Regions from separate parts of the Lysinibacillus sp. NPDC047702 genome, predicted to be linked through region 1. Evidence: riboswitches for the same ligand, from Rfam matches in the RefSeq annotation. Region 1 holds a riboswitch; each other region holds the start of a gene.
The links. A riboswitch is a leader RNA that binds a small molecule or an ion and turns the genes downstream of it on or off. The one in region 1 is predicted to bind S-adenosylmethionine.
Positions count from the first base shown of each region.

Region 2: another riboswitch for S-adenosylmethionine. It lies ahead of ACQKIM_RS08155 (O-acetylhomoserine aminocarboxypropyltransferase/cysteine synthase family protein); the one in region 1 lies ahead of ACQKIM_RS19865 (methionine ABC transporter ATP-binding protein).
Region 3: another riboswitch for S-adenosylmethionine. It lies ahead of ACQKIM_RS27120 (MetQ/NlpA family ABC transporter substrate-binding protein); the one in region 1 lies ahead of ACQKIM_RS19865 (methionine ABC transporter ATP-binding protein).
Region 4: another riboswitch for S-adenosylmethionine. It lies ahead of metA (homoserine O-acetyltransferase MetA); the one in region 1 lies ahead of ACQKIM_RS19865 (methionine ABC transporter ATP-binding protein).

Region 1 covers NZ_JBNNMG010000049.1:26,095-31,798, reverse strand. Annotated here, with positions in the region: gene ACQKIM_RS19885 (arsenate reductase family protein) at 134-490, shown strand; gene gcvH (glycine cleavage system protein GcvH) at 572-952, shown strand; gene ACQKIM_RS19875 (hypothetical protein) at 1,117-1,458, shown strand; gene ACQKIM_RS19870 (thioredoxin family protein) at 1,473-1,784, shown strand; SAM riboswitch class I at 1,841-1,944, shown strand; gene ACQKIM_RS19865 (methionine ABC transporter ATP-binding protein) at 2,028-3,056, shown strand; gene ACQKIM_RS19860 (methionine ABC transporter permease) at 3,046-3,714, shown strand; gene ACQKIM_RS19855 (MetQ/NlpA family ABC transporter substrate-binding protein) at 3,777-4,634, shown strand; gene ACQKIM_RS19850 (response regulator) at 4,902-5,704, shown strand, end outside.
Region 2 covers NZ_JBNNMG010000011.1:20,925-26,628, forward strand. Annotated here, with positions in the region: gene ACQKIM_RS08145 (DASS family sodium-coupled anion symporter) at 1-1,269, opposite strand, end outside; gene ACQKIM_RS08150 (glycerol-3-phosphate acyltransferase) at 1,466-2,098, opposite strand; SAM riboswitch class I at 2,255-2,368, shown strand; gene ACQKIM_RS08155 (O-acetylhomoserine aminocarboxypropyltransferase/cysteine synthase family protein) at 2,485-3,786, shown strand; gene ACQKIM_RS08160 (hypothetical protein) at 4,168-4,554, shown strand; gene ACQKIM_RS08165 (homoserine dehydrogenase) at 5,089-5,704, shown strand, end outside.
Region 3 covers NZ_JBNNMG010000105.1:82-5,785, forward strand. Annotated here, with positions in the region: gene ACQKIM_RS27115 (PPC domain-containing DNA-binding protein) at 357-860, opposite strand; SAM riboswitch class I at 1,096-1,200, shown strand; gene ACQKIM_RS27120 (MetQ/NlpA family ABC transporter substrate-binding protein) at 1,290-2,123, shown strand; gene ACQKIM_RS27125 (methionine ABC transporter ATP-binding protein) at 2,344-3,369, shown strand; gene ACQKIM_RS27130 (methionine ABC transporter permease) at 3,362-4,033, shown strand; gene ACQKIM_RS27135 (enoyl-CoA hydratase/isomerase family protein) at 4,045-4,824, shown strand; gene ACQKIM_RS27140 (alpha-hydroxy acid oxidase) at 4,839-5,704, shown strand, end outside.
Region 4 covers NZ_JBNNMG010000024.1:27,420-33,123, reverse strand. Annotated here, with positions in the region: gene ACQKIM_RS13235 (bifunctional cytochrome P450/NADPH--P450 reductase) at 1-301, opposite strand, end outside; gene metA (homoserine O-acetyltransferase MetA) at 507-1,442, opposite strand; SAM riboswitch class I at 1,566-1,676, opposite strand; gene ACQKIM_RS13225 (nucleotide excision repair endonuclease) at 1,870-2,241, shown strand; gene ACQKIM_RS13220 (TrmB family transcriptional regulator) at 2,286-3,068, opposite strand; gene ACQKIM_RS13215 (TSUP family transporter) at 3,194-3,964, shown strand; gene panF (sodium/pantothenate symporter) at 4,011-5,456, opposite strand; gene ACQKIM_RS13205 (YhdT family protein) at 5,456-5,704, opposite strand, start outside.

The DNA.
Region 1 (5,704 bases):
GGAGTCTGGATTTTGGGGAGAGAACAGCTAAAACTGTTTCATTTTGGTTTGTAAGGTTATGATGGTATACTACAGAAAATGAGGAAGACACAGAAAATTCAGTGTCCTAAAAAGAAAGTAGAGGAGCCTTTCAATGACGATTCAATTTATCCAATATCCAAAATGTACAACTTGTAAGAAAGCGCAAAAATGGCTAAACGACAATGATATAGCGTATGAAGAGATACACATTGTAGAACAACCACCTACAAAGAACGAATTAACTAAGCTATGGCAAACAAGCGGAATACCACTGAAAAAGTTTTTTAATACGTCTGGCATGAAGTATAGAGAGCTTGGTTTGAAGGACAAACTTGCTGATATGACTGAGGAGGAGCAGCTCGAGCTACTTGCTTCTGATGGTATGTTAATCAAACGTCCAATCGTTACTGATGGTAAAAAAGTAACTTTAGGGTTTAAAGAATCTGATTTTGAGCAAGCTTGGAAATAGCCGTAATTATCCTTGTTTTTATAGTAGAAGTATGGCAAACTGAAAGTGAATATATTACATATTTATGGAGGGGTTTTTTGCATGAGCACACCTAAAGACTTACGATACTCTGAAGAACATGAATGGGTAAAAGTAGAAGATGGAAAAGTACGTATCGGTATTACTCACTTCGCACAATCTGAATTAGGAGATATCGTTTTCGTTGAGCTTCCACAAGTCGGCGATGAAATCAAAACAGACGATCCATTCGGTAGCGTAGAATCAGTGAAAACTGTTTCTGAATTATATGCACCAATCTCAGGTACAGTAGTTGAAGTAAATGCAGATTTAGAAGATAGCCCAGAATTCGTTAATGAATCACCATATGAAAAAGCTTGGATGATCGTTGTTGAGCCTGCTGATGCATCAGAAGTTGAAAAGCTTATGACAGCAGAGCAATACGAAGAAATGATCGCTGAATAAGACAAGCCCTAATAGAAAAACGTCGGCATTTACCGACGTTTTTTATTATCTTCATGGCTGGTAAGATAGTTTGCTTCTCAATGGGTGTCTAACATTACCATCGTTAGTGCTTAATTGATATAATGATTATAAGGAAAAGGGATATGTCTAATGGGGGTGGCGTGATGTTCGAGGGAAAATGCTTAATTGTTGAAGGCCGTTCGGATAAGCTTCAAATTGAACCTATTTTAAGTGAAGATGTCACAATACTTTGTACGAATGGTACAATTGGTGTGCATCAATTAGAAGTGTTGCTTGATCCATATGAAGGCTGTGAGCTTTATACATTTTTTGATGCAGATCCATCAGGAGATAAGCTGCGGGCATTAATGGACAGACATTATCCAGAGGCAGAGCATTTACGTACAATGCCAACGTATAAAGAAGTCGAGACAACTCCAAGAAAGATATTAGCAATGATATTGCTACGAGCACATTTCTCAATCCATAATCAATTTATTTTGTAAGGTTGCGTGAAAAAATGGAAGAATGGTCAAAAGAGCAGTGGGTCGCGGCTATCCAGTCGGGGGAAAGAGCTGCCTTTTATTTATATACACCTTTGTGTGGTACATGTGCTGTAGCATCGAAAATGATGATGATTGTTGAGCAATTACTGCCTAAGCTTCAAATCGGCAAAGCAAACCTAAATTTTGTTGAGGAGATTGCTTTAGATCACGAAATCGAGAGTGTACCTTGTCTACTCGTCTGTGATGGCGGAAAAGTGACAGAAAAAATCTATGCTTTTCAATCCGTACCATTTTTATACGAATTGTTAAAAAAATCAATTGACTGAAGTTTGCTAGCATGGTAAAGTAACAAATAGATTACTAAAACATTAAATATATCGAACTCTTATGAAGAGTGGCGGAGGGAAGTGCCCTATGAAGCCCGGCAACCATCACAAAGTGAAAAGGTGCCAAATCACCCAAAGATTTATCTTTGAAAGATGAGAGAACGGTTGAGCGTATAAATACGTGACCCCTTCTACTTGTCTGTGAGTGAAGGGGTTTTCTATATGAGAAAAGGAGTATTCGCTATGATCCAGCTTCAAAATATTACGAAGAAATACAAAACCGCAAATGGCGAATTAACAGCAGTCAAAGACGTAAACCTTTCCATTAATAAAGGTGAAATATTTGGCATTATCGGCTATAGTGGCGCTGGTAAAAGTACGATGATTCGTTTATTGAACGGCTTAGAAAAGCCTACATCTGGTACGGTGAAGGTTAACAATCAAGAGTTTTCATCTATAAAGGGGCAAAAGCTCAGAGATGCTAGACAAAAGGTAAGTATGATTTTCCAGCATTTTAATCTACTATGGTCTAGAACCGTTGCTGAAAATATCGCTTTTCCACTAGAAATCGCAGGTGTTTCAAAGGCACAGCGTGATGCACGTGTGAAAGAATTGATTACCCTTGTTGGTTTAGATGGACGTGATCAGGCGTATCCATCACAGCTATCGGGTGGTCAAAAGCAACGTGTCGGTATTGCTAGAGCGCTAGCCAATAATCCAGAGGTTTTATTATGTGATGAGGCAACCTCAGCACTTGATCCAGAGACTACGGATGCAATCTTGGATTTACTTGTTGATATTAACGAGCGTTTAGGATTAACAATTGTGTTAATTACACATGAAATGCACGTTATTCGTAAAATCTGTCATCGTGTAGCAGTAATGGAGGCAGGAGAAATAGTAGAACGTGGTGAGGTTTTACAAGTATTTCAAGCACCACAAGCCACTATTACGAAAAAATTTGTGTCTCAAATTACAGATACAAAGGAAACGCAGGAGACGGTTGCACAAATAAAAGCAAATTATCCAACTGGACAACTTGTTAAGCTAATTTTTGTCGGCGAAAAAACAGAGCAACCTGTTATTTCACACCTCGTCAAGCACTTTGATGTAGAAGTCAGTATTGTGCATGGTAATATCTCTCAAACGAAAAACGGTGCTTACGGTACACTTATTGTGCAAATTGATGGTACAGAGGCAAATGTTGCTGATGCATTAGGTTACTTAAATACAGTCGAAGTACAAACGGAGGTGATTTCAAATGCTAACTAATCTCTTTCCGAATGTCGACTGGGAGCGAATGTGGACAGCTACCTATGAAACATTGTATATGACTGCTTTTTCAACCGTAGTAACATTCATCCTTGGATTAGTAATTGGAATCGTATTATTTTTAACAAGTCCACATCAACTTTGGGCTAATAAGATTGTTAATTTTTTAACAGGATCACTCGTAAATATTTTCCGTTCACTTCCATTTATCTTGTTAATTATTTTATTAATTCCATTTACGAAATTCTTGTTCGGCACAATCCGAGGTGCCAATGCTGCGTTGCCAGCACTAATTATTGGTGCTGCACCATTCTATGCACGTATGGTATTAATTGCATTACGTGAAATTGATAAAGGGGTAATCGAGGCAGCCCGATCTATGGGTGCTAAAACTTCTACTATTATATGGAAGGTGTTAATTCCGGAATCATTACCAGCACTTATTTCAGGTATTACTGTAACAGCTGTCGCACTTGTTGGGTATACAGCTATGGCTGGAATTATTGGTGCAGGCGGGTTAGGAAACTTAGCTTTCTTGGACGGCTTCCAACGTAATCGCTCTGATGTGACATTAATGGCAACTATTCTAATCTTAGTAGTCGTATTTATTATTCAATGGATAGGCGATATGATTACTGCTAAAACAGATAAACGTTAAAGGTTATTTCGGTTTTCTACCGTTAACATATTTTTGAACAAAATAAAAGGGAGTGTAATAAAATGAAGAAGTTATTAGCGGGATTATTCTTATCAGTATTAGTACTAGCTTTAGCTGCTTGTGGTGCTGGTAAAAAAGATGATGCAAGCTCAGGTGCATCAACAGAAGATAAAACAGATAGTAAAGAAAATGTAACATTAACAGTAGGTGCTTCAAATACACCACACGCAGTTATCTTAGAAAAAGCAAAACCGATTTTAGCTGAACAGGGTATTGATCTTAAAATTGAAACGTATACAGATTATGTATTACCTAACCAAGATTTAGACTCTAAAACACTTGATGCTAACTATTTCCAACATATTCCTTATTTAGAGCTTCAAATTAAAGACAATGGCTATGATTTCGTAAATGCAGGTGGTGTTCACATTGAGCCAATCGGCATCTACTCTAAAAAATATAAAACACTTGATGAACTACCAGAGGGCGCAACAATTCTACTTTCTAGCTCAGTTGCAGACCACGGTCGTATGCTTTCATTATTGGAAGCTAAGGGCTTAATTAAACTAAAAGACGGCATTGATAAAACAGCAGCAGAGCTTAAAGATATCGCTGAAAATCCTAAAAACTTCAAATTCGATGCAAATACTGCTCCTGAAATGCTTGTACAAATGTACGAAAATAATGAAGGTGATGCGGTACTAATTAACTCTAACTTTGCAATCGATAATGGCTTAAACCCAGTTAATGATTCAATTGCTCTTGAAGATAAAGAGTCTCCGTATGTGAATATTATTGCTGTTCGTGCTGGAGATGAAACAAAGGAAGAAATTAAAAAATTATTAGAAGTTCTAACATCAAAAGAAATCCAAGACTTCATCCTTGAGGAATGGAAAGGTTCGGTTGTACCAGTTCAATAATTTAATATTTTTTAAAAGGGTATGTGAGTGATAAAGCTTACATGCCTTTTTTGTTGTTGGGATTTTAGTCGTAATAAAATCAATTTTTTGAAGAGTAAATCAAAAGAATATTATATTTTGACAGAGAAGAAATGATATTTCCAATAATTTTGTATAGAAATTGAGTAGTGAATTTATTACTATAGTTCTGTTGTTTATGTACGAAATAAATGATAGAAAATAGTAAGAGATTGAAATACCTCTTATATCAATATTGGAGTGATACCAATGACTAAAATAATGAGTACAGAAGATGTCATGCAGGAGCATGAAGTTAAACGATATTTTGAAATTTGGCGTGAAAGTGTTTTACGATCACGACTTACGTTTACGGCAGTTTTTTTAAAATTAGTGCATCCCTCACAGGGGCCAACCATTCATAATAAAATGACTACCTTTTTACAATTAAAAATCCGCAAAACAGATTTACTTTTTCAATTAGCAGATGGAGAGCATTGGGGAATATTTTTTTTACAGAGTAGTGATGTAGAGGCAAAAGCCTTTCTGAATCGGATATTTGCTATTTTAAAAGAAGAGAAGGCATTTAATCGTATAACATTAAAAGCATCTATAACGGAAATTAGAAATAATAGTGTAGATTTTGAAACATTGATAGCCAAAAATAAGCAAAGATTAGCAGATAATGAACTTTCAACATGGTCCATAGTACAAGTTGAGGATTATCGTGAGCAATCAAATGAGCAGGTGAAGGTAAGTATCCTTGAACAAAATCCTATTTTTAGAAAAGTACTTGAGTCCACTCTTAACCAATTAGATATTCCTCATTTTACATTAGCAGTAACTGCCTATGAAGATGGCTATAGCTTTTTACAGTCCGATACCTATAAAACTGGACATATGCATTTAATTGTCATGAATGATATTTTACCTCGTAAAAATGGTTTAGAAATTCTTCACATTTTACGAAATATGCCTAATGAAAAAAAATTTATAATATATATGCTGTCAGAGCGAAATTCCGAAATAGCCGCACTAAATGCTTATGAAGGTGGCGTTGATGAATATATTGT
Region 2 (5,704 bases), on a different contig from region 1:
ATTAGCCGTTAATGTGGAGGCCAAAACGATAAACACAGGTACAAGCGCAGATGCTAAGCTTGTCGCACTGGCAAAGCCTAAGTGAATTAGAATATTAAATAGTGTAACCAATGCGATTGTTGCTAGAATCGGCATAGTATCTAGACCGAGTGATCCAAATACTTTGTCAGATAACCATGATGCACCTTTCGTATTCAATAAAATTGTACCAAGCATTATACCAACCGCAAAGACGATAATTGTTCCCCAAGGAATATGAGGCTCAACTTCCTTCCACGTATAAACACCGATTTTGGGCATTAATAGAATAGCGATAGCAATAATTGTGACTGTTGTTGTGTCGAATGGGTGCAGTTTACCCTCAGTTGCCCAGAAAAATAGTAAAACCATTGACGTGATGATTAAACGGACTTCAGGAGCTTTTAATGGACCTAGTTCTGCAAGCTGCTTTTTGATTACCTCTTTTCCGCCCTCTATGTTGCTAGTCTCAGGCTTAATCAGAGAAATCATAATGAAAAATAAAGCTATAGACATGATAATCGAGAAGGGTGCAGCGTAGAGTAACCAAGCACCCCAAGAAATATCCACATTAAATTGTTCTTGAATAAAATTTAAAGCGACCATATTTTGAGCGGCTGCTGTCTTAATTCCAATATTCCAAATGGAGACGGCCTGTACTGAGGTGATGACAAGTAAGGCAGCGAGTCGGCTATCACGAGGCAAACCAAATGCAGCGACCATTCCAAGTAGTATTGGGACTACTGCGCCAGCACGAGCTGTAGCAGAAGGAACAAAAAATGCGAGTGCTATAGATACTAAAATGGCACCAAAAACGATTGCTTTTGTTTTAGTCCCTACAAGTGAAAGTATCCATAGGGCGAGTCGTTTATGTAAGTTGGTAATTTGCATCGCTGCTGCTAAAAATAGAGCTGCAGCTACTAGGGCTACTGCAGAATTACTAAATCCACTTAAAGCTAATTTTAGGGCACCTGCAGTTCCTAATTCTGCTGTTGGATCGTCTATTGAAGGAGCCAGTCCTAGTAAAACGGTTACCAGTGCGATTATCATGGCAGAGCTGACAGGATATGAAACTGCTTCTGTTACCCAAAGAATGACTGAGAAAGCTAAGATGGCTAAAGCCCGTTGACCCGCAACAGGTAAATCGCCGTTATTAGGTAAAAAAATAATGATGATTAATGAAGCAAAGGCTAAACCAATCCAAAGTGGCTTTAAATTACGTTTTGCGGCTGCTTGTTGAAGAGTAGACATATTTTTTCATCCTTTCTACGATAAACATGACGATTATTGTCTATAACATCGGTCAGTAAAATGTTTTATTAAGAAAATAATTTATCTATTTATTGGAGAAAAAATAAGTAAGTGAAATACTCCCTTTTTACAGCATTAATAGTAGATAAAGAGAAAATATATGGTCATAGAAAAGACAAAAACATCCAAAAAAATATTATTTCTTTTTCTTAAAAGCCGAAGTTACCTTAGGCTCTGTTCCTTTGACTAATCGTTTAATATTTTCGATATGCAATATGATAGCTATGCCAAAAAGTAGCAAAGCTATAATCGTTGGACCTATTCCCGGAATCCATAAATAAGTTGCTGTACAAAAAACAAGATAGAACTCTAAAACACCAACGATTAAATAGTTTGTCGCAAAAGATAAAATGACAAATAGAATAAGTGCAAATAAACCAATTTTCCAATCAACAGCAAGCAATATTCCTATTATGGAAGCTGTACCTTTACCGCCATTAAAGCCCATATGGAATGGGAAATTATGACCCAGAATGACACCTGCTGCTATGAGATAGGTGAAGAGCCAAACTTGCACCTCTGTGTAATGTGTTGCATCTGCTAGATAGATATGTGCGCCAATAATCGCTAACACACCTTTACCAATATCGATAAGTGCTACTAATACCCCGTATTTCCATCCTAGGGAAAGGGTTGCATTGGATGCACCTGCATTCCCATGACCAGTCTTTTTTAAATCTACACCGGATAAAAACTGTGCCACTTTAGAGCCATGAAGACAGCCGATGAAATAACCAACAACAATAAATAGAATGATGGTTGTTATCATGAAAATCCTCCTTTCTAAATAAATATTAAAATAGTGTATGCGTTCATATTACGTAAAGAAGCAGACTGAAGTTTCGGAAAAAATAAAATTTTAGTGTTGACAGAAAAAAAGTCTATGATTATACTGTGTAACAACGATGGAAATTGAATCGCAATACTCTTATCAAGAGCGGCGGAGGGATAGGCCCTATGATGCCCGGCAACCAGCAAGAAATGAACTTGCTAAGGTGCTAATTCCTACAGATTCTTACTTGGATCTGGCAGATAAGGGGAGGAAAACTTGCAACTGCAACCCTCTTCTTAGCTGAAGGGGGTTTTTGTTTTCTACTGAAAAATCCTCCTCATCTCCGGTACCATCGTAAAAAAATAACCACTTGGAGGTATACAATGACAAATTTTAAACCAGAAACATTGCTGTTACATGGGGGCCAAGAGCCTGACCCGGTAACAGGATCTCGCACCGTACCCGTATATCGCTCTACGGCTTTCGTTTTTAAAGACACTGCTCATGCGCAACGTCTTTTTGCCCTAGAGGAAGCTGGCAATATTTACACACGTATTACGAACCCAACTGTAGATGTTTTTGAAAAACGCGTCGCTTTATTAGAAGGCGGTACAGCAGCAGTAGCACTATCATCTGGTGCAGCTGCGATAGCATTTTCAATTTTAAATCTTGCAGGTGCAGGGGATGAAATTGTTGCAGCTAGCTCTTTATACGGTGGTACTTATAATTTATTTGCTAACACACTACCAAACTATGGTATTAAAACGATTTTTGTAGATGAAACAAATCCTGAAAACTTCAAGGCAGCAATCACTGATAAAACAAAAGCAGTATTCGCTGAAATTTATGGTAACCCAAGCTTAAAAGTACTAGATATTGAGGCGGTGGCTAATATTGCACATGAAAACAGCTTACCATTAATTATCGATAGTACGTTTGCTTCACCATATGGCTCTACACCAATTGATTTTGGTGCCGATATTGTTGTTCACTCCGCAACAAAATGGATTGGTGGACATGGAACAACTTTAGGTGGCGTTGTAGTTGATGCAGGGAAATTTGATTGGACTCGTGGTCGTTTCCCAGGATTTACTGAGCCAGATGCTTCCTATCATGGCATCCGATATGGTATAGACACAGCAGCAGCTGCATTTGCTACAAAGCTGCGTGTACAATTACTACGTGACTTTGGGCCAACATTAAGTGCTGATGCGGCATTTAATTTATTACAAGGTTTAGAAACGCTTCATTTGCGTATCCCTAAACATAATGAAAATGCTTTAGCAGTAGCCGAATATTTACGAAACCACCCATCTGTGGAATATGTAAATTATAACGGCTTAGAAGATTTCCCTACACATGATTTAGCTAAAAAATATTTAAGAAATGGCTTCGGTTCTGTGCTTACTTTTGGCATTAAAGGTGGACGTGAAGCAGGGCGTAAATTAATCGATAGTGTGAAATTATTCTCCCACGTAGCCAATGTAGGGGATGCTAAATCATTAATAATTCATCCAGCTTCTACTACACATCAGCAATTATCAGCTGAAGAGCTAATACAAACTGGTGTAACCGAGTCGCTCATTCGCTTATCAATCGGTTTAGAGGCAGTAGAGGATATTATTGCAGATTTAGAACAAGCTATTGAGCAAGTAACAGCTTCACAACAAAAGATTGAAGCATAAAAACATTGGCTAATGTTGTGGCGTTTACGTATTTTCTCATTCGATAAGCCTCATTTGGTAATGCGTAAAACGTTGCTACATCAAGCACTTATCTCATTCGATAAGTTATCTGAAATTTTTTATAAATAATACCTAGTAATTTTATAAGTATTATTGACTTAGTTAAAACCATGTTGTATACTAGGAAATAAGTTAAACGTTCGAAAGGCTACCAACCTAGAACCAATTTACAGCATCGATTTTTTGAATGATTCGGTGCCCAAAGGATACTATGATTCCATTCGTTTTCATAAGTGCTCCCCCACTTTTGAAATATATATGAGTAGCTGCCAAGCCAGCAGCTACTCTCACTAAAAAACTGATGATAAAGGAGTGTTTTAAATGGGAAATGTTTATAGTGCACAAAACATTGCATCTTATCTTATTTACGAACTAAATGAAGGTCATGTGTTTGTGAACAACATGTCCATTCAAAACATACTGGCATCAGTTGAAAGTAAATGGCAACAAACTTTTGGACATTCTGCTTTTGAGGAAAACGTTTATGCAAAAGAGGAAGGCTATACAGTAAAAGAAGTTTTTGAGGCATACGAAGAATATGGAACGAGTCATATTCCTCTACCTGCGACAGAGTTTTATTTAAAATACGGCACATTTCAACTAGTTGAACGTACGTATGCTATACCGAATTTTACACAAGATGAAATAGGGCTTGTTCAGCAAGCTATTACACAATCTCGTTATCAGTTGTTAATAAAGGCTAGTTAATTCTCCCTCATATATTTGAGCTCATTCTCTGCTGCTACAGGGAATGAGCTTTTTAATTAAACAGAAATAGGGAGTAAGCTATTGTTGTAAATAATTTTATGACTATCTATCAAAAGAACAATTTCTATAGATGTTGTAACATACATATATAATAGAAGAAAGACAATCCTTTTTATAAAATAATCGTCAATATTTGTTCATAGATTATAGAACATCTTAAAAAACGTATAATAAAGGGAATGAAACCGATTTCTTTTGCACGTCTAGGGAAAACAAATGTCCGTCCTAGAAAGATTCTTCTTGTGCAATGTATGTATTTGCGTTACAATTTTCTTTAAGTTAAATTTTGAATTATTTGAATTTGTTTGGTCAATCTATACGAGACAAATTTATTCTAGATGAGAGTGAAATACCAAAAAATAATATTTATCAAAGTTACTTCACAGGTGTGTGCACAATTCAAAATTAGTACGGATGAAGCTAATGCTTAAATATAATGAAACTGCGGAATGTAAGTTGGAGGGAATAACAGGAATGGCAACTATAAAGGCAGCGATCTTAGGATTTGGGACGGTAGGTCAGGGGATTTACCATATATTAAACGAAAAGCGAGAAGAGCTTAAAAATAAATTAGGCATTGAGTTAGAAGTAGCAAAAATCTTAGTGACAGATGCTAGTCGTGAACGTGTACCAGGCACAGCACATTTGATGACAACTAGTATGGATGATGTATTAGCGGAACCAGGCATGCAGGTTGTTTTTGAGGCAATCGTGAATGAGGAGCCAGCTTTTACGTATTTAAAGCGTGCAGTTGAACATAAATGTCATGTCATCACTGCAAATAAGGTAATGTTCGCTAAGAGAGGCTTAGAGTTACAAGATCTTGCGAAAGTGAATGGTGTTTTTGTAGGTTATGAGGCAACAACTGCGGGCGGAGTACCTGTCATTAAAACAATGAAAAATATTTTACTTGTTAATGATGTAAGTCGTATTCAAGGCATCCTAAATGGGACATGTAACTATATATTAACGAAAATGCGTGCAGAAGGATGGTCGTTTGAGACGGCGCTAAAAGAAGCGCAAAATTTAGGGTACGCAGAGGCAGACCCATATAATGATATTTCAGGTCAAGATTCCTTTAAGAAATTAA
Region 3 (5,704 bases), on a different contig from region 1:
TTTCAACACTATGACCTCTATAGGTAGTGATCTGAATGAATTTAAGCTACTTTTCAGAGGTGTCCAAACACCCGCTGAAATAGAGGAACTCAGGCTAAGATCTTCACATCCTGTGAAAACGCCTGAGTGACCAACATCGTGTTGGCCCAAAGCCTCTGGCGGATGTCACGGAATCGAAAAGGAGTTAATAAAGGATGTTAGCCTAAAATCATCGCATCCATGCGATAACGGCTAACTGATCTGCATCACGCAGGCCTAAGCACAAAGCCGATTCCGGACGCAATTATGCCGAGGCATAATTGATATAAACAAATTCCAAAAAAACTGTTCTACAGCAATGCCATAGAACAGTTTTTTCATTTCTCGATCTTTCTTGGACTTCGTAAGTCTTTTTCTAAAGGATAAAATTGAACATGTCCTGTTTCATCATCAAATTGGCGAATATGCTGAATGCCCTGTACCTCAGCTAAAACGATATCGGCTGTAATTACAATATTTCCACCCTTTATCAAATGCCCTCCCGATACTTGACCCCATTGATCACTCATTGATCCATGAAGATGCGTCTCATATTCTCCATCACGTTTACACACAACACCAGCACCTTGAATAAATTCAAGGGGTCCCTCTTTTTTAACTACTTCACTGAAACCGACATTAATTTTAGAGGTCTCATCTGGTACTAAATATACAAAACTACTTTTTTGAAAACTGCCAATACAGCTAACAATGGTAGCCGACTCAATATCGTTCTCTTGACAGATTGCCTCTATCCCCTCAATAATATCAGTCCCCATTAAAATACGAGCACTAATCACTTTTCCAAATGCTCCAACTCCATAATTTACTCTTATAGGCATCCCTACACCCCCTTTTGCTTCAAAATTATTTACGCCCAACGTCCAGCTAGCTCTAAAAGCTTCTACTCAAAATCCGTAGGGGGCTCTCACTTGATTCAGCGGATGCAAAAACAAAAAACCATTCATCTCTTCACATATTTGCTAAATCAAAATAAATAAAAAATAAAATAATTATTGACTAATAATAACCTATAATTTATATTAGTTCTATCGGATTTATAAAAATACTATATATCTCTTATCAAGAGTAGCTGAGGGACTGGCCCTATGAAGCTCGGCAACCTCCTTTTTAAAGGAAGGTGCTAAATCCTGCAAACGATTGTCGTTTGATAGATAAGAGAGGACGTTTTTTCATGAGCCTCTCTTAGTTTATAAGAGAGTTTTTTTTATTTTTAAAAACCGATAAAACAAACTTTGGAGGTCATTTTCATGAAGAAACGAAACAAATTTTTAATAGGCTTAGCAGGTCTTACATTAGCAGCGGCATTAGTAGGCTGTGGTACAAAAGAAGATAGTAATGGCGACCAAGGTAAGGCTATTAATGAAAATAAAATCGTAGTAGGTGTCACTTCTGGTCCACATGAACAAATTGCAGAGGTTGCGGCAAAAGTTGCAAAGGAAAAAGGCTTGGAAGTAGAGCTTAAATCCTTCTCTGACTATGTTTTACCTAATACTTCATTAGCTGAAGGCGATCTTGATGCAAACAGCTATCAGCACGAGCCTTTCTTAGATACTTTTAATAAAGATCATGATACAGACTTAGTACCAGTAGGAAAAACTATTCTGAATCCAATGGGTGTTTACTCTGAAAAATATAAATCTTTTGATGAAATACCAGACGGAGCAACATTTGGTTTACCAAACGATCCAACAAACGGTGCCCGTGCACTATTTGTTTTACAAGAAGCTGGCTATATTAAATTAAAAGAAGGTACTGGCCTAACAGCATCTATCCGTGATGTTGAGGAAAACAAGAAAAATTTAAAATTCATAGAGTTAGAGGCTGCACAAATTCCAAAGCAGCTTAGTGAGGTTGATGTAGCTGCTATTAATACAAACTTTGCGCTTGATGCTGGCATTAATCCTAAAGAAGATTCTATCCTTTTAGAATCTACTGACTCTCCTTATGTAAACTATATCGTAGTACGTGCCGAAAATGAGAATGATCCAACGATTAAAAAATTCGTTGAAGCTTATCAATCTGATGAAGTACGCAAATTTATTGAAGATGAATTTAAGGGTTCTGTAATTGCAAGCTGGTAAGTACTAAAAATAGACTTCGACAAAGTGGTTATTTTCCCCATCTTCCACTGATTATTCGTTGAAACAATTGGGCTTATACAGGTTATTAAGATCCCTACTTAGAATTTTTTGTTCTTGAAAAGGGGATTATACAGCACGTTAAGCGGGATAAAATAGAGAATCTGCTAGAATCCTTTGGGAAAGCGAGCAGATTCTTGCTTTTTAGAAAGGAGACATCCATATGATTCGGTTAGAAAATATATCCAAAGAATTTAAAACAAAAAAAGGTATTGTCAGAGCAGTGAATGGGATTAACCTTCATGTTAAAAAAGGTGAAATTCATGGGGTCATTGGCTATAGTGGTGCAGGTAAAAGTACACTTATTCGCTGTGTCAACCTATTGGAGCGTCCAACAGCAGGAAAAGTTTGGATCAATAATGTGGATATTACTTCCCTTTCCCTAAATGATCTTCGAAAGACCCGTCAAAAGATCGGGATGATCTTCCAGCATTTTAATCTCTTAAAAACTGCGACCGTTTATAACAATATTGCTATCCCATTAAAGCTTCTTGGCTATAACGATGTCGAAGTAAAAAATCGTGTGGCGAAATACGCTGAAATTGTTGGTTTAACAGAAAAATTAGAAAGCTTTCCAAGTCAGCTTTCAGGAGGTCAAAAACAACGAGTTGCTATTGCCCGTGCATTAGCACAGGAACCCGAAATCTTACTAAGTGATGAAGCGACTAGTGCACTTGATCCAGAAACAACAGAAGCCATTCTTGAGCTTTTATTGAAAATTAATCGTGAGCTAGGCATTACTATTTTACTTATTACGCATGAAATGAATGTCATACAAAAAATCTGCGATGATGTATCTGTTCTTGAAGCAGGGAAAGTTGTGGAATACGGCTCTGCTATTGATCTTTTTGCGAAGCCTCAGCACCCAACAACGCGAAAGTTCTTGAACACGATTTCACAGCGTAATCTATCCCCTTCTCTTATCCAGCAGCTCAATGTTTCAGGGAGTGTTATTCGTCTAACATTTCTCGGAGAAAGTACTGGAAAACCGTTACTGACAGAGGTCAGCAAAGTATACGATGTTCAGCCAAATATTTTAACTGCCAATATTATTGAATTAAAAAATGGCATCGTCGGAAATATCGTCGTTCATTTAAATGGTGAGGCGCATATTGTACAAAAGGCATTAACGTATTTCACAGAAAATGGAGTAGCCGTAGAGGAATTAGGAGGCGAACAAAATGAATAGTATTCAAGGCTTCTTTACAGATTGGTCAGATGTTATTGGAAAATCAATTATCGAAACCTTCCAAATGGTCGGAATATCTTTATTCTTTTCCATAGTCATTGGAATTCCATTAGGGCTCTTAATTGTTTTAACACGTCCTGGTCAATCTTTTGAAAATAAATTTCTTTATCAATTTTTTAATTTATTCATTAATATAATTCGCTCCGTCCCATTTATCATTTTACTCTTCTTTATTTTACCGTTTACAAAGCTAATTGTTGGGACAACGATTGGTGTGAAAGGTGTGATTGTACCACTTGTTGTTTATACGGCACCTTATATCGCACGACTGATGGAGACAGCACTATTAGAAGTGGACCCAGGTGTTGTAGAGGCTTATACAGCAATGGGCATTAAACGCCGTCATATTATCTGGAATGTTTTATTACGCGAGGCTCGCCCTTCTATCATTTTAGGCTTAACCATTGCCACAATTGGTCTTATTGGAGCAACAGCAATGGCAGGAATGGTTGGTGCGGGTGGTTTAGGTGATCTTGCCTACCGTTATGGTCATTTACGCTATGAGGTCGATGTTATGTATGCGACCGTATTTATTTTAATCATTCTTGTTCAGAGTATTCAATCTATTGGCAATCGGTTTGCAGCAAAACTTAAGAAGGATTAAGGAGGAGCACTGTGACAAATGAAATTTATGTAGAGAAAAATGGTTATATAGCAACTTTAGTGATAAATCGTCCTGAGAAACGTAACTCTTTATCAAGGGCAATGTTTCAGGCTATTTTGAATGAGCTTCATCATTTAAGCTCTGACCCTTCTATCAAACTTTTAATTGTCCGTGGCGTAAATGAGGTTGCCTTTTCTTCAGGGGCAGATATTAGTGAGTTTTTAGATATTCGTTATGCAGCTGACAACGCGAAGGCATACAATGATTTGGCATTAAGGGCAATTGACGCACTCTATAAATTTCCGCACCCAACCATAGCTATGATACAGGGTTTAGCAATTGGTGGTGGCTTAGAAATAGCAAATGCCTGCGATTTTAGAATTGCTACACCCAAAAGTAAATTAGGCATCACTGCCGCAAACATCGGCATCGTCTATAATCTTGAAAGTACAAAGCGTCTTATCAATATTGTTGGAGTTGCCAAGGCGAAAGAAATTTTATACACAGCAAACATTTTTACAGCTGAAGAAGGAAAAAGTATTGGCTTGATTACTGCCCTACATGAGCCAGAGGATATCGAAAATGCCACACAGCAATTCGCTGAGCATCTCTTAAGTAAATCTTCTGTTGCCAATGCCGGCATTAAAAAAATTATACAAGCTATTGTAGATGGTGAAAATGAAGAAAATGATGTGTTAGCTCAAATCATTCTTAATTCCTTTAGCTCAGATGATTATAACGAAGGCATACAGGCATTTTTAAACAAAAGAAAGCCCATTTTTAATAAATAAGTGAGGTAGTAACAATGACAAAGACAACTGATGGAGACCTGCTATTAAAAAATATAACCTCCCAAGCGCCCTTCCCCATTTGCTTTGCTGATTTAGAGAAGGCTGTAGCAGAAAAAATTGAAGCTGGACCTTTTGGCTACATACGTTCAGGTGCTGGTGGCGAACAAACATTGCGCAATAATCGTGCAGCATTTGAAAAGTATTCCATAGTACCTCGCTTCTTAAATGATGTTTCAAATATTGATACTTCGATTAATCTTTTCGGAAAAACATATCCAACGCCATTTCTATTTGCCCCTGTTGGCATGAATAAAATGGCACATGATGATGGGGAGCTTGCAGTTGTCCGTGCTGCTCAACAATTAAAAATACCCTATATACAAAGCACAGTTTCTAGCCATGCACTTGAGGATGTTGCACAAGCTGCCCCTACCGCTACAAAATGGTTTCAGTTATATTGGTCTACCAATGAGGAAATTGCTTATAGTATGGCCGCTCGTGCAGAGTCTGCTGGCTTTGAAGCAATCGTCCTCACAGTCGATACAGTTATGCTTGGCTGGCGCGAAGAAGATGTTCGCAACCAATTTTCTCCTTTAAAGCTAGGCTATGCAAGAGGAAACTACATCAATGATCCCGTGTTTATGGCTTCTCTGCCAGATGAATCATTTGAATCCTACGTCCAAGGTGTACTTCAAAATGTTTTCCACCCTACCTTAAGCTGGGAAAATGTACGTGAATTAAAGCGTCGATCTAATCTTCCTATCCTATTAAAAGGTATTCTACATCCTGAAGATGCAAAGCTAGCTATAGACAATGGTATAGACGGTATTATCGTTTCAAATCATGGAGGTCGCCAACTGGATGGCGTAGTAGGATCACT
Region 4 (5,704 bases), on a different contig from region 1:
TTTGCCAGTTCAGCTCAGTTGTTCTGCTTGTAAATAAGCCATCACCACCAAAAGCACGAACATTTTCTAACTCACTATAAATCTGCTTATCAAAACGTGAAACATCACAAACATCAGCTACCAATTCATGACCAGATATTACTAAGCTAGTATAACCTGGGATTTCTAATCGATATATCGGCCCATACTCTTCTGCAAGCTTACAAAGTGATAATGTTGGCTGCTCTTTATCGATTAAGGGCAAATGGCCAAGTGGACCAAATGTTTTTGGTTTTGGAACATCTTCTACACTTATCATCATGAATCCCTTCTTTCAGTAAAATAAAAATGATAGTTAAATCTATCATTTGATAAAATAATATACCAAACATTAAGTAGAATTCAACTTTTTAGAAATTATCCAAGGGAAAAATGGCAGTATTTGTGAACAAAGAGTGAAATAGCAAAAGCCCAACCTCTCACTCTAGTAAGTTGAGACATTGGGCTTTTTGCGGATTTAAATTTAACTAAATATGATATTCAATTTCATCAACGAAATCCCATTCATATGGTGTTTCTTGATAAACATAGTAATTCAGCCAGTTTGAGAATAGCAAATGGGTATGGGCACGCCATGTATTAATTGGCTCATGTGCTGGGTCGTCATTCGGGAAATAGTTCACCGGTACAGTAATATCTAACCCTTTTGCGACATCTCGATTATATTCATCTGCTAAAGTTGTTGCATCATACTCAAGATGACCTGTGATCATAATGTTTTTATTATCCTTGGACTGCACAATAAATACACCTGCATCCTCTGAATAGGACAGTAAACGTAAATCAGGATGATTGCGTACTTCATCAATAGAAACAGATGTATAACGAGAATGTGGTGCTGTAAATAAATCACTAAATCCACGCACTAAGTCGACTGTTAAATCTGTAATGACATGCGAATAAACACCTGAGCATTTTGCTGGAAGTTCAACCTTCCCGATTCCATAATGATGATATAAAGCAGCCTGTGCCCCCCAACATATATGTAGGATAGATGTCACGTTTTTCTTAGACCAATCCATAATTTGTGAGATTTCCTGCCAGTAATTCACTTCTTCAAAAGCCATCTTCTCTACAGGTGCTCCTGTAATAATCATTCCGTCAAAGCGGCGATGACGAATTTGTTGGAAAGTCGTGTAAAATAGCTGTAAATGTGATTTACTAACATTTTTTGATTCATGTGTTGCTGTATTTAAAAATGTAATATTGACTTGCAGTGGCGTATTCCCTAGCAAGCGCAGTAATTGCAGCTCTGTTTTCTCTTTTTCAGGCATTAAGTTGAAAATTAATATATTTAATGGACGAATTTGTTGTGTATTCGCACGATCCTCTTCCATCACGAAAATCTTTTCCTCTCGTAAATGTTCTCCAGCTGGTAAGTTTTTTGGAATATTAATTGGCATCTTGCATTCCCCTCTCTTTTATTTCCCTCTTCAAAATCAAGTTTACAATGACACTTTTTATGAAATTAAAAAATCCCCCTTATTCCATGCGAGATAGAATGAGGGGGATTTTCACCACGTTCACTCTTATCTCTCAAAGGAAAAAACCTTTGCTGGAATTAGCACCTTTCTAACATTTGTTAGAGGTTGCTGAAGCGTCATCGGGCCAAATCCCTCAGCTTCTCTTGATAAGATTATTTAATTAAAATGAATTGTAACATGAACTATTAAGAATATCAATAAAACATAGAATATTTTGTCATTACTATGCATGTTTAGCTAAATTTTGATGAACACTAATCATCATAACAACATATGAAATTTTATGGTAAACATGCTGTGATTATGTTAACATATACCTTTAGTAACAGAGAGGAACGTGAATAGCTTGATTAAAATTGAATTTCCTAAACCAGATTTAGTGATTCGCCAGCGTGAGCAAGATTTAAAGCCTGGTGATGTACCAATTACACCATACCATGGTTTTATTGACTTCCATAAAATCACACGAGACAAAGGTGGCATCTTCTTATTTTACAATGAGAAAAATGAGCTTTTATTTGTCGGTAAAGCGCGTAAAATTCGTCAACGTATAAAAAAACATTTTGAAGACAATGTATCACCTATGAAAAATCATCGTCAAGAAATTTTCAAAATTGAAGTTTATGAAATAGAAGATCCAATGGAACGTGAAATTTACGAAACGTATGCCATTAATGTTTTCCGCTCTAGATATAATGTTGATAAAGTATTTTATTAAAAAAGAATCTGCTTGCCTCTAAAGGCAAGCAGATTCTTTATTTTTTACTCTACAAAAAATGCTTTTCGTTCTTTCGTAATCCATTCCTCAAGCTCATGATCATCTCGTCTTAGGAGACGATTAATAAGGACATCATGCCAAATATAATCCTCTAATAAATAAATGTGAACCGGATCATTCGTAATAAAAGCAGTTTCAAGATTTGAAGGAGAATGTCCATAAATCATCTCTTGACCATCGATAGACAAGATAAACCAGTGCTGTGTAGAAGATTTTTTCGTATAATATGTCATTCGATGCATATCGATGGATGACACAGGTTCATGCACATATAGTGTAATACCGTGAACAGGAACTTGTTCAGCCACCAATAAAATATCCTCTCTCAATGCTTCATACATCTCTTCCCACATAGAAAGAAGTACCTTTTTCTCCGCTTTCTTTAATAATGACTGACAATAATTAATAATGGTCTGCTTCCCTTTTAACATTAACACTTTAGGCTCCGCTTCCTGCTCCTTAGTTTCTAATTTTTCTAATTGGTCACTAATTGACGTAAAATTCGATTGCCAGCGCTGTTGAATTTGCTGTAAAAACATAGCAACAGGAATGGAAGAATAAGTTGTTTGATCAGCAGCCTCCTCTTTCAGCACTAATCCTTTTTCAACGAGCACATCCAGTATGTCATAAACTCTTGCTCGAGGAATACCAGAGTTTTTGCTGACCTGATAAGCACTAATATGGCTCTTTTGGACAAGTGCCGTATAGGCCTTTCCTTCATATTCTGTAAATCCTAGCTCTTTTAATTGGGCGATTAATTCATCCATCCAATCCCTCCATTTCCTTTATTATAGAATAATTTGATGAATAGAAGCTAATGAAAAAAATAGTCTTTACAGCGAAATAAAAATTAGTTACTATTTCAGTAGTAACTATCTAATGAGGTGTCAACATGCTTTTTGAAGTAGATGTAAATGTAGTAATTTTATTGATTGCGTTTGGGTTTCTCGCAGCCTTTGTAGACTCTGTGGTTGGTGGTGGTGGCTTAATCTCATTACCTGCTCTTTTGTTTGCGGGTTTAAATCCTGCAGCAGCCGTTGCAACCAATAAGTTAGCGGGGACTATGGGTTCTTTAACCTCTACGATTTCCTTTTATCGTTCAGGACAGTTAGACATTCGTTCTGTCATAAAATACTTTCCACTAGCCTTTGTCGGATCGTTATTTGGCGCATGGACTGTACATTTAATCAATCCCTCGCTACTCAAACCAATCATGCTCATAATGCTAGCAGGGGTAACAGTTTATACGATTTTTAAAAAGGATTGGGGCTCTGTATCCGCTGTTAAAACATTGTCTCCTTTACACTTGGCTTTATTTATGTTTTTGCTATTTAGTATTGGGTTTTATGATGGATTTCTTGGTCCAGGTACTGGATCATTCTTAATCTTTAGCTTTCTACTTGTTGGCTTTGACTTTTTAAAGGCTGCAGGAAATGCAAAGTTTTTAAATTTAGCAAGTAATTTTGCGGGTCTTTTAATGTTCGTCTACTTAGGACATGTTCATTTTGCCTATGGTTTCATAATGGGCATCGCTCAAATTGCTGGTGCGATGGTAGGTTCACGTGTAGCCATTAAAAAAGGTAGCGGTTTTGTACGTGTTTTGTTTATTATTGTGACCATAACATTATTAACAAAAAATGCATATGATTACTTTGCCCATTAATAGACATGAAAAATGCCGTGAACGAAAATTCACGGCATTTTTCTAGTTAAATAAATAACTTATCTTCCTTAAATTTATGGCTTGTTAATAAACTTACAATTACAAAGATGAATAAAGAAGCGACAATCGGGATAGTCACGGTATGCATTCCGAAGATGGACGGGTAAAAACGATCAATAACAATATACAAGATCATGCCTGAAAACATTGACGCAATAGCACCGTACTTATTAGCCTTCTTCCAATAGAGCCCCAATACAACTGTCCAAATAAAGACTGCCTCAAGTCCACCAAAAGCAAATAAATTCAGCCAGACTAATAAATCTGGTGGATTCAAAGCAAAAACGATAACGGCTAAACCTATAACAGTCGTGACAATAAAGCTAGCTCGCTTAATTTCTGTATCATTAGCTGTTGGTTTTATATAATTTAGATAAATATCCTTCACAACAGTAGAGCTTACAAGCATCAATAATGCGTTGACTGTTGACATTGTGGCCGCCATTGGTGCAGCTAAGACAACACCAGCTAGAAAAGGCGGTAAAACCTTTAATGTCAGTAGGGGCATTACCTTATCCCCAATCTCAATTCCTGGTAAAACTGGACGAGCTAAGACACCAATTAAATGCATCCCAAACATGATTGTCCCAATGGCAATAGTGCCAATGATAATCGCTAAATGCATGCTTTTAGAATCTTTATAGCTCATAGCACGAACTGCGATTTGTGGAAGCCCTACAACTCCAACCCCGATTAAAATCCAAAATGTAGAAACATATAATTGTGTTAAATCACCCTCTGCTCCAAATGGAGAGACAAAATTTGGGTTTTCTGCGACAAGGGATGTCATAATTTGATCGATGCCTCCACCGGCGATAATTGTCCCAATTAATAATATAATCGTTCCAATGACCATAATAGAGCCCTGCACAGTATCTGTTAATGCTACAGCACGAAAGCCACCTATAATGACATACACTAACACAGAAATCGCAAAGATAAAGAGTGCTACTGTGTAATTTAAGCCTGTTAATGATTCAATAAGTCGTGCGCCACCTACCCATTGTGCCATCATAGCAGAAAATAAAAAGACAATAATACTAATAGCGGATAAGATCACAATCACATGACTTTTATAGCGCTCTCGTAAAAAATCAATTAATGTAATGGCATGATAACGTCTTGCAAGAATGGCAAATTTTTTCCCTAATATCATGAGCACAAAATAGCCAGCAGGAAGCTGTGCCATTGCTAATAACACCCATCCTAGACCTTTCGTGTAAGCAACACCTGGACCACCAATAAAACTACTTGCACTACCATATGTAGCTATCATGGTCATAGCTAAGAGGAAACCGCCCATTTCACGACCACCTAGAAAGTACTCCTGTAAAAATGAATTGGAGGAACGTACATGCCTATTAGCCCAGACACCAATGCCAAAGATAATGACTAAAAATAATAACAGTGGAAAAATAACTTGCCAATGCATTATTGATCCACCTCCTCATCCTCAAACGGTACCTCTTTGAAAAAGAGTTTCATGACAAACCAAATGAGAAGTATCATAAAGCCTGTCCCTGCGATACAGCTATAGAAAAACCATGCAGGGAAACCGAAAACATACGTATAGCTTGTCGGATCACCAGAACCTAGTCCATAGGCAAAGCCAAACCAGATCGCAAAATTGACGATGACAAGCACCACACCAATAAGCGCCTCTCGATGCGCAACTTTAAA